Regions from separate parts of the Streptomyces sp. NPDC001568 genome, predicted to be linked through region 1. Evidence: riboswitches for the same ligand, from Rfam matches in the RefSeq annotation. Region 1 holds a riboswitch; the other holds the start of a gene.
The links. A riboswitch is a leader RNA that binds a small molecule or an ion and turns the genes downstream of it on or off. The one in region 1 is predicted to bind cobalamin.
Positions count from the first base shown of each region.

Region 1 (4,730 bases):
AACTGCGTGGTCTCCGCCCGCGCCAAGGACGTCCGCGAGCTGTGTCGCCGGATGACCGTCCTGGTCCCGCGCGGTCAGGAGCGCCGCCACTACGACCTCGACGCCGAGGTGAGCGCCCTGCTGGCGCACTGACCGGCCGCCCGGTGCGCCGCGCGGCCGGGGGGGGCGCCGGAGCGGGCGGAAACGGGGCGGCGCGGGCGTGCAACCGTGGGCGCCCCTCGGGTGTCCTACCCGATGACAACCCTGTCCCCGTCTCTGAAGAATCGGGGGGACGTCATGCGTCACCTGCTTCGCCCTCGTCGTCGGCGGATCGTGGCCCTGGCCACGGGCGCGCTGCTCACCGCCGGACTCGCACTCGCCGGTCCGGCCACCGCCGCCTCCGCCGCCGCTTCCACCACCAGGACCCAGACTCCGCTCGTCGTGAACGCCCGCTGGGGCGGTCACTGCACCTTCGACCGGATCGTGATCGACCTCCAGGGCTACGTCCCGACGGTCAACGTCAGTCCCGTTTCCAAGCTGGTCTACGACGGGTCGGGCAAGCCCGTCCCGCTGGCCGGGAAGTACTTCCTGGAGATCCGCCTGAACCCGGCCGCGGGCCACGACGACGCCGGCCAGAACGTCTACCAGGGCCCCCGGCTGCAGAAGATCTACCTGCCCAAGCTGAAGGGCATCGCCATGACCGGCGACTACGAGGGGTACGTGACCTTCGGCGCCGCCTTCGACACCAAGCCGGCCTACGGCGTCACCGTCCTGCACAACCCGGAACGGGTCGTGGTGGACGTCTCGCACCCCAACGTGTGCTGACCTGACGGGACCCGCGCGCGGTCGGGGGCCCGGGGTGTCGCACACCCCGGGCCCCCTGTCGTCACCGGTCGGGGTCGGCCCACCGGTCCGCCTCCGGACGGCTCAGCGGTGCTCGGGGTTGGGGAAGTCGAGGCGACAGCCCGCGTCCCACTCGGAGCGCTGGTTGCCGTGCGCGGGGAAACCGCCGGCGCGCTTGATGAGCGCGGCCAGGTGCATGAGGTTCCAGGACATGAAGGCCGTGTTGCGGTTGGTGAAGTCGTTCTCGGGGCCGCCCGAACCCGGGTCCAGGTAGGAGGGTCCCGGCCCGGCCTCGCCGATCCAACCGGCGTCGGCCTGCGGCGGGACGGCGTAGCCGAGGTGCTGGAGGCTGTAGAGGACGTTCATGGCGCAGTGTTTGACGCCGTCCTCGTTGCCGGTGATCAGGGCTCCGCCGACGCGCCCGTAGTAGGCGTACTGGCCCCGTTCGTTGAGGATCGAGGAGCAGGCGTAGAGCCGCTCGATCACCTGCTTCATGACGGAGCTGTTGTCGCCCAGCCAGATCGGGCCGCAGAGCACGAGGATGTCGGCGTCCATGATCCGGCTGTACAGGACCGGCCACTGGTCGCTCTCCCACCCGTGCTCGGTCATGTCCGGCCAGACCCCGGTGGCGATGTCGTGGTCGACGGCCCGGATCAGGGACGTACGGGCGCCGGCGGCCTCCATGACGGCGCGGCTGCGCGCGATGAGGCCCTCGGTGTTGCTGGGTTCGGGCGAGCGTTTGAGGGTGCAGTTCACGTAGACGGCGGAGAGGTCCGAGTAGTCGAAGGAGTCGTCAGCCACTCCCCCACGCTGGCCCGGCCGGGCCCCGGGCGCCATCGGGCCGCACCCACCCGGGTCACCGCCCGCCGGCGGGGCCGGGTTGTTGCCGGTCCGCGCGGCCGACTACTGTCAGCGGGCCTTGGTGTTCGGGAAACCGGTGGAAAACCGGTGCGGCCCTCGCCACTGTGATCGGGAAGTCCGGCTCCATTCCTGCGGGAAGCCACTGGGTTCCGCGCGGGAGACCGCACGGCCCCGGGAAGGCGGAGTCAGGGCATCAGTACCCGTGAGCCAGGAGACCGGCCGGGGCACGTCGTCCATCCACGAGGTGCTGGAGAGGTCTCCCTACTCATGCATATAGCCGAGGGGTTCCTGCCCCCTTTGCACGCGGTCGCCTGGGGCGCCGCATCCGCTCCCTTCGTCGTCCACGGTGTGCGCGCCCTCACCCGCGAGGTGAAGGCCAATCCCGAGAGCACCCTGCTGCTCGGGGCGTCCGGAGCGTTCACATTCGTCCTTTCCGCCCTGAAGATCCCTTCGGTGACGGGCAGTTGCTCGCACCCCACCGGCACCGGGCTGGGAGCGATCCTGTTCCGGCCGCCGATCATGGCGGTCCTCGGCACGATCACCCTGCTGTTCCAGGCCCTGCTGCTGGCGCACGGCGGGCTCACCACGCTCGGCGCCAACGTCTTCTCGATGGCCATCGCCGGACCCTGGGCGGGCTACGGGGTCTACCGACTGCTGAAGAGGTTCGACGTGCCGCTGATGGTGACCGTCTTCTTCGGCGCCTTCTTCGCCGACCTCGTCACCTACTGCGTGACCTCCGTCCAGCTGGCGCTGGCCTTCCCGGACCCCGCGAGCGGGTTCGTCGGCGCGCTGGAGAAGTTCGCGGGCATCTTCGCCCTCACCCAGATCCCGCTCGCGGTCAGCGAGGGCCTGCTGACGGTCCTCGTGGTGCGGCTGCTGATGCAGTCGAGCAAGTCCGACCTGGTGCGCCTGGGCGTCGCCCGGCTGACCGGTACCAAGTCGAAGCAGGAGGCGGCGGCGCGATGACCAGGAACGCGAAGATCAACACCCTGCTGCTGCTCCTGGTGGCGGCGCTGGCCGTGCTCCCGCTCGCGCTGGGGCTCGGGGACGGCAAGGAGGAGCCGTTCGCCGGCGCCGACGCGCAGGCCGAGGCGGCCATCACCGAGCTGAAGCCGGACTACGAGCCCTGGTTCTCCCCCCTGTACGAACCCCCGTCGGGCGAGATCGAGTCGGCCCTGTTCGCCCTCCAGGCGGCGCTGGGCGCGGGCGTGCTCGCGTACTACTTCGGCGTGCGCAAGGGGCGCCGGCAGGGCGCGGCGCTCGCGGCCGCCGAGGCCGACGGCGCTGCCGGGACGGGCGTCGGGACCGGCGGCGACGCGGGTACGGCCCCCGCGGCCGGCGCGGAGCGCTAGCGCGGTGCTGCCGATCGACGTCGCGGCGCACGGCAGCCGCTGGCGGCGGCGCCATCCGCTGGAGAAGGCCCTGCTGGGGCTGGGGCTGACGGTCACCGCCGTGTGCCTGCCGCCCTGGCCCGGCGGGCCGCTGGTCGCCGCGGCGACCCTGGCGGTGCTGCTCGGCCCCGCCGGGGTCGCCGGCCGGCAGTTGTGGCGGGCCTTCCGGGTGCCGCTCGGGTTCTGCTGCACGGGGGCGCTGCCGCTGCTGGTGTCCCTGGGCGGGCCGGCGGGATTCGTCTCGCTCGCCCCCGACGGGCCCCGGCACGCCGCCGAGCTGCTCCTGCGCACCTCGGCGGCCTCGCTCGGGGTGCTGCTGTTCGCCTTCACCACCCCGGTCTCCGACGTGCTGCCCCGGCTGGTGCGGGCCGGGGTGCCGGCCCCCGTCGTGGACGTGGCCCTGGTCATGTACCGGATCGGGTTCCTGTTGCTCGACTCGATGGCCCAGGTCCGCCGGGCCCAGGCGGCCCGCCTCGGGCACACGAACCGGGCCGCGGTGTGGCGTTCGCTGGCCGGGCTCGCGGCGACCTCGTTCGTACGGGCCTTCGACCGCGCTGGCCGACTCCAGGAGGGGCTGGCCGGGCGCGGCTACGACGGCGCGCTGCGGGTGCTCGTCCCCGAGGCGGCCCTGTCCCGGCGCTTCCTGGCGGCGTCCGCCGCCCTGCTGGCCTCCCTGGTCGGCCTGACCCTCGTACTGAAGGAGCTGTATCCGTGACCCCGTTGGTGGAGCTGGTCGGCGCGGGCTACGCCTACGAGGACGGTCCCGCCGTCCTGTCCGGCGTGGACTTCGGCATCGCGCCGGGCCGCGCACTGGTCCTGCTGGGCCGCAACGGCAGCGGCAAGACCACGCTGATGCGGCTGCTCAGCGGCGGCTTGCGGCCCGGCTCGGGCGAACTGCGCCTCGACGGCGCCGTGGTGACGTACGACCGGTCGGGCCTGACCCGGCTGCGGACGTCGGTGCAGCTGGTGGTCCAGGACCCGGACGACCAGCTGTTCGCGGCCTCCGTCGAGCAGGACGTGTCGTTCGGCCCGATGAACCTGGGGCTGGCCGCGCCGGAGGTCCGCGAACGGGTCGACTCCGCACTGGCCGCCCTGGACATCACCGCGCTGCGGGACCGTCCCACGCACCTGCTCTCGTACGGCCAGCGCAAGCGCGCGGCCATCGCGGGAGCGGTCGCGATGGCCCCGCGCGTGCTGATCCTGGACGAGCCGACGGCCGGCCTGGACCCGGACGGCCAGGAACGGCTGCTGGACGTCCTGGCGGGGCTGCGGCGGGCGGGCACGACGGTGGTGATGGCCACCCACGACGTGGACCTCGCGGTCCGCTGGGCCGACGACGCGGCCGTCCTCACCCCGACGGGCATCCGCACCGGGCCGGCGACGGCCCTGCTCTCGGACCCGGACCTGCTGGCCTCGGCGGGCCTGCGCCAGGCCTGGTCGCCTGCCGTGACGGCCTTCCTGCGCGCCCGCGGCCTGCTCGACGAGGACTCCCCGGGCCCGCGCGTCCCCGAGGCGCTCGCCGCCTGGCGTTGAGCGGCGCCGCGCCTCCCTAGGATGGCGGCATGTCGCTCCCGCACGCCATCCTCACCGCCCTGCTCGAAAGGCCCTCGTCGGGGCTGGAGCTGACCCGGCGGTTCGACCGGTCGATCGGGTACT
Region 1 is NZ_JBIAVF010000016.1:85,342-90,071, forward strand. Features, by position in the region: gene ACFY0I_RS27670 (SsgA family sporulation/cell division regulator) at 1-132, shown strand, start outside; gene ACFY0I_RS27675 (hypothetical protein) at 277-804, shown strand; gene ACFY0I_RS27680 (flavodoxin family protein) at 907-1,659, opposite strand; cobalamin riboswitch at 1,726-1,922, shown strand; gene ACFY0I_RS27685 (energy-coupling factor ABC transporter permease) at 1,951-2,649, shown strand; gene ACFY0I_RS27690 (energy-coupling factor ABC transporter substrate-binding protein) at 2,646-3,035, shown strand; gene cbiQ (cobalt ECF transporter T component CbiQ) at 3,040-3,789, shown strand; gene ACFY0I_RS27700 (energy-coupling factor ABC transporter ATP-binding protein) at 3,786-4,607, shown strand; gene ACFY0I_RS27705 (PadR family transcriptional regulator) at 4,637-4,730, shown strand, end outside.

Region 2 (4,730 bases), on a different contig from region 1:
GCAGCGAGTTGCGCATGCCGGTCTTCGCGACGCGGGCGCGCAGGGCGTCCCAGCGCTCGGGCCAGTTCAGCTCGACGTCGTAGTGGTCCGGGTGCAGGACGCCGCGGGCGGTACGGGTCTTCTCCCAGGCCGGGAGCGGGCCGCTGCGCTCGGCGAGGTCGCAGGAGGCCTCGTACGCGGCCAGCATGATCCGCTCGGAGAGCTTCGTGGACAGGGCCTTCGCCTCGGGGGAGTCGAAGGGCACCTTCAGCTTGAAGAAGACGTCCTGGAGGCCCATCGCGCCCAGGCCCACCGGACGCCAGCGGGCGTTGGAGCGCCCGGCCTGCTCGGTCGGGTAGAAGTTGATGTCCACCACGCGGTCGAGGAAGGTCACGGCCGTGCGGACGGTCTCGTCCAGGCGCTCCCAATCGATCTCACCGTCCACCACGAAGGCGCCCATGTTGACCGAGCCGAGGTTGCAGACGGCCGTCTCGCCGTCGTCGGTGACCTCGATGATCTCGGTGCACAGGTTGGAGGAGTGGACGACCGAGCCAGGCTCGGCGGTCTGGTTCGCCGTGCGGTTGGAGGCGTCCTTGAAGGTCATCCAGCCCTGGCCGGTCTGCGCGAGGGTGCGCATCATCCGGCCGTACAGGTCGCGGGCGGGCATGGTCTTGCGGGCCAGACCGTCCGCCTCGGCCTTGCGGTAGGCGGCGTCGAACGCGTCGCCCCACAGGTCCACGAGCTCGGGGACGTCGGCCGGGGAGAACAGCGACCACTGGCCGTCGGAGTTCACACGGCGCATGAACTCGTCCGGCACCCAGTGGGCGAGGTTCAGGTTGTGCGTACGGCGCTGGTCCTCACCGGTGTTGTCGCGCAGCTCCAGGAACTCCTCGATGTCCGCGTGCCAGGTCTCCAGGTAGACGGCGGCGGCGCCCTTGCGCCGGCCGCCCTGGTTCACCGCGGCGACGGAGGCGTCGAGGGTCTTCAGGAACGGGACGATGCCGTTGGAGTGGCCGTTGGTGCCGCGGATCAGGGAGCCGCGGGCGCGGATGCGGGAGTACGACAGGCCGATGCCGCCGGCGTGCTTCGACAGGCGGGCGACCTGGTGGTAGCGGTCGTAGATCGAGTCCAACTCGTCGAGCGGGGAGTCCAGCAGGTAGCAGGAGGACATCTGCGGGTGCCGGGTGCCGGAGTTGAAGAGCGTGGGGGAGGACGGCAGGTAGTCGAGGCGGCTCATCAGCCGGTAGAGCGAGGCCACTTCCTCGACGGCCTGGACGCTCTCGTCCGCGGCGAGGCCGCAGGCCACGCGCAGCATGAAGTACTGAGGGGTCTCGATGACCTGGCGGGTGATCGGGTGGCGCAGCAGGTAGCGGCTGTGCAGGGTGCGCAGGCCGAAGAAGCCGAAGCGGTCGTCGGCGCCCTCGGTGAGGGCGTGCTCGACCAGGGAGTTCAGCCGGGCGGCGTGGGTCTCGACGAAATCGGCCGTGCGGTCGGCGATCAGGCCCTCGCGGTGGCCGACGGCGACGGACTCGGCGAAGGAGGTGGAGCCCTGGCCCGCGGCCTCGTCGGCGACGGCGAGGGTCAACAGCCGGGCGGCGAGCCGGGAGTACGCCGGGTCCTCGGAGATCAGACCGGCCGCGGCTTCGGTGGCCAGCCCGCGCAGTTCGGCCTCGTCGGCGACGGAGCTGCGACCCCGCAGGGCGGCGGCGGCGACCCGGCCGGGGTCGGTGTCGGGCAGATCGGCCGTGAGTTCGGTGAGGGTGCGCAGCAGTGCGGTCCCCGGGCCCTCGGGCGCGAGCGCGGCCTCGTTGGCGGACTGGGCGGACTCGGCGCGCGGTGCGGCGGGCGCGATGGTCACGGGGGGAGCTCTCCCTCACTCGGCCCGGTCTTCGACGGGGCGGGGAGAGCGGGCGCACGCGGGAAGACCACGCACCGGCCCGGACAGGGCAGGCGGTACGTGCACCGCGTGGCGTCCACCGGCCCAACCGCGAGGCCCGGACGTGTCGACACCCGGTTCGGTCGAGCCGGGCGCGCTGTCGGCAGGTCCTCGGACTTGCGGACGCACCAATGGGTGCACTTCATACCGTTGCGGGACAGTTCCGGATTCGCACCGGATTCCCCTGCGGCGACAGCAGGCATGAGCATACATGTGGGGGCGGCTCGTTGCGGTAGCCCCCACATGTTGTGTCGGGGTGGCTACTGCTCGGGTGCGTACAGCTCCAGGGCGTAGGTGATCAGGGGCACCGTGGGCAGCGGGGACCAGTCCCGCGTGGGGGTGCGGACGAAGCCCAGGCGGCCGTAGAGCCGGTGCGCGGCGGGGCTCTGCGGCTGGGTGGAGAGCACCAGCCGGGTCACTCCGGGCAGCGCCCTGGCCCGCTCGGCGCAGGCCCGTACGAGGGCCTCTCCGGCGCCCTTGCCCCGGCCGGCGGCGTCCACCGCGAGCATCCGGAACTCGGCCTCGCCGGGGCCGGCTATGTCGGCGAGCGGGCTGCCCGGAGGGGCGAACGTCACACCGCCCAGCAGCTGCCCGTCGAGCACGGCCACGAGGACCTCGCCGTGGTCGGCGCGGCCGGCGACGTCGCGCAGCACGCGCTCGTAGGAGCCGTCGGGATTCCCGTCGAGCAACCCGTCACCGAGGTAGGCCCGCGCGGTCACATCGCCCAACTCTTCGTACTCGGCGGGGAGTGCCGCCCTGATCGTCATGTCCATGCGTCGAGTGTGCGGGACGGATGGAGGGCGGGGGCGACCCGCGGACGCGGAAGGGCCCCGCCGGGGTGCGGCGGGGCCCTTCGCGCGGGCGGTCAGCAGCAGCGGAAGCCCTCGCGGGGGTCCGCCTCGCGGGCGTCGGTGCGGGCCCGCTCGAAGGCGCGCCGGGTCAGGACCCCGGCGTCCGGGTCGTGGGCCCGGGCGTGGGCGACGTAGCGGTCGTACGCCGCCTCGCCGGAGAACTCCCGTACGTAGTACCGGGCCTTCGTCAGCGCCCGGCGCAGTCCGCCCACCGCGCGCGCGGTGTTCACGCGACGGGCTCCTTGACCTTGCCGCCGCCGCTGTCGAGGCCGGCCGCCGCGAGCTCGGCCTTCTCCTCGGCCGTGGCGATGAGCCCCGCCGGCGCGACGATCTTCGACTCGGACCACGGGACCTCGGAGAGGCGGACCGACTCGGGGTGGGCGATCGCCCTGAAGCAGGTCCGGCCCGCGTCCACCAGCACGATGATGATGAGGACGGCGAACAGCACCGACAGGACGCCGTCGACCGTGGCGTTGGTGACCACGGTGTGCATCTCGTCCATGGTCTTGGCGGGCGGCAGCACCTTGTCGGCGTCGATGCCCGCCTGGTACTTGTCGCGCTGGGCGAAGAAGCCGACCTTGACGTCCTCGGAGAAGATCTTCTGGTAGCTGGCGGTGAGGGTGACGGCCACGTCCCACGCCAGCGGGACCCCGGTGACCCAGGCCCACTTCAGCCGCCCGGACTTGACCAGCAGGGTCGTGCAGACGGCCAGCGCGACCGCCGCGAGCAGCTGGTTCGCGATGCCGAACAGCGGGAACAGCTGGTTGATGCCGCCCAGCGGGTCCTTGACGCCGACCCACAGGAAGTAGCCCCAGCCACCGACGACGATGGCGCTCGCGAGCCACACGCCCGGCTTCCAGCTGACGTCCCGGAAGGACTTGTGCACGTTTCCGAGGGTGTCCTGGAGCATGAACCGGCCCACGCGGGTGCCCGCGTCGACCGTGGTCAGGATGAACAGGGCCTCGAACATGATGGCGAAGTGGTACCAGAACGCCTTCATGCCGGCGCCGCCTATGACGGCCGAGAAGATCTCCGACATTCCGAGTGCGAAGGTCGGGGCGCCACCCGTACGGGAGAGCAGGCTGGCCTCCTCCACGTCCTTCGCGGCCTGCGCGAGGGCGTCCGGGCTGATGGCGAAGCCGAAGTTGGTGACGGCGGCGGAGGCGGTCTCGACCGTGGTGCCGATGACCCCGGGGGGCGAGTTGACGGCGAAGAAGAGGCCGGGCTCGATGATGCAGGCGGCGATCACGGCCATGATGGCGACGAACGACTCGGTGAGCATCGCGCCGTAGCCGATGACCCGGACCTGGGTCTCCTTCTGGATCATCTTCGGGGTGGTGCCCGAGGCGACCAGCGAGTGGAAGCCGGACAGGGCACCGCACGCGATGGTGATGAAGACGAACGGGAACATCGAGCCGGCGAACACCGGTCCGTCGCCCCGCGCCGCGAAGTCGGTGACCGAGGGCATTTGGAGCGTCGGCATCGCGATGACCACGCCCAGCGCCATCAGGGCGATCGTGCCGACCTTCATGAAGGTGGACAGGTAGTCGCGGGGCGCGAGCAGCAACCACACCGGCAGCACCGAGGCGATGAAGCCGTACACGATCATCCAGACGACCAGCGTCTCCTTCTCCAGGGTGAAGGTGTCCGCCCAGGAGGACTCGGCGACCCAACCGCCCGCGACGATGGCGAGCAGCAGCAGCGCGACGCCGATGGCGGAGACCTCGGTGACCCGGCCCGGCCGCAGCACGCGCAGGTACACGCCCATGAAGAGGGCGATCGGGATGGTCATGCCGATGGAGAAGACGCCCCAGGGCGAGTGCGCCAGGGCGTTGACGATGACGAGGGCCAGCACCGCCAGCAGGATGATCATGATGGCGAACACGGCGACCAGGGCGGCGGCTCCGCCCACCGGCCCTATTTCGTCCCGGGCCATCTGGCCGAGCGAACGACCGTCGCGCCGG
Region 2 is NZ_JBIAVF010000001.1:559,896-564,625, forward strand. Features, by position in the region: gene ACFY0I_RS02665 (ribonucleoside-diphosphate reductase subunit alpha) at 1-1,837, opposite strand, end outside; cobalamin riboswitch at 2,000-2,131, opposite strand; gene ACFY0I_RS02670 (GNAT family N-acetyltransferase) at 2,176-2,688, opposite strand; gene ACFY0I_RS02675 (CstA-like transporter-associated (seleno)protein) at 2,781-2,978, opposite strand; gene ACFY0I_RS02680 (carbon starvation CstA family protein) at 2,993-4,730, opposite strand, start outside.
Region 2: linked by a shared signal. The riboswitch ahead of ACFY0I_RS02665 (ribonucleoside-diphosphate reductase subunit alpha) and the one ahead of ACFY0I_RS27685 (energy-coupling factor ABC transporter permease) in region 1 are both predicted to bind cobalamin.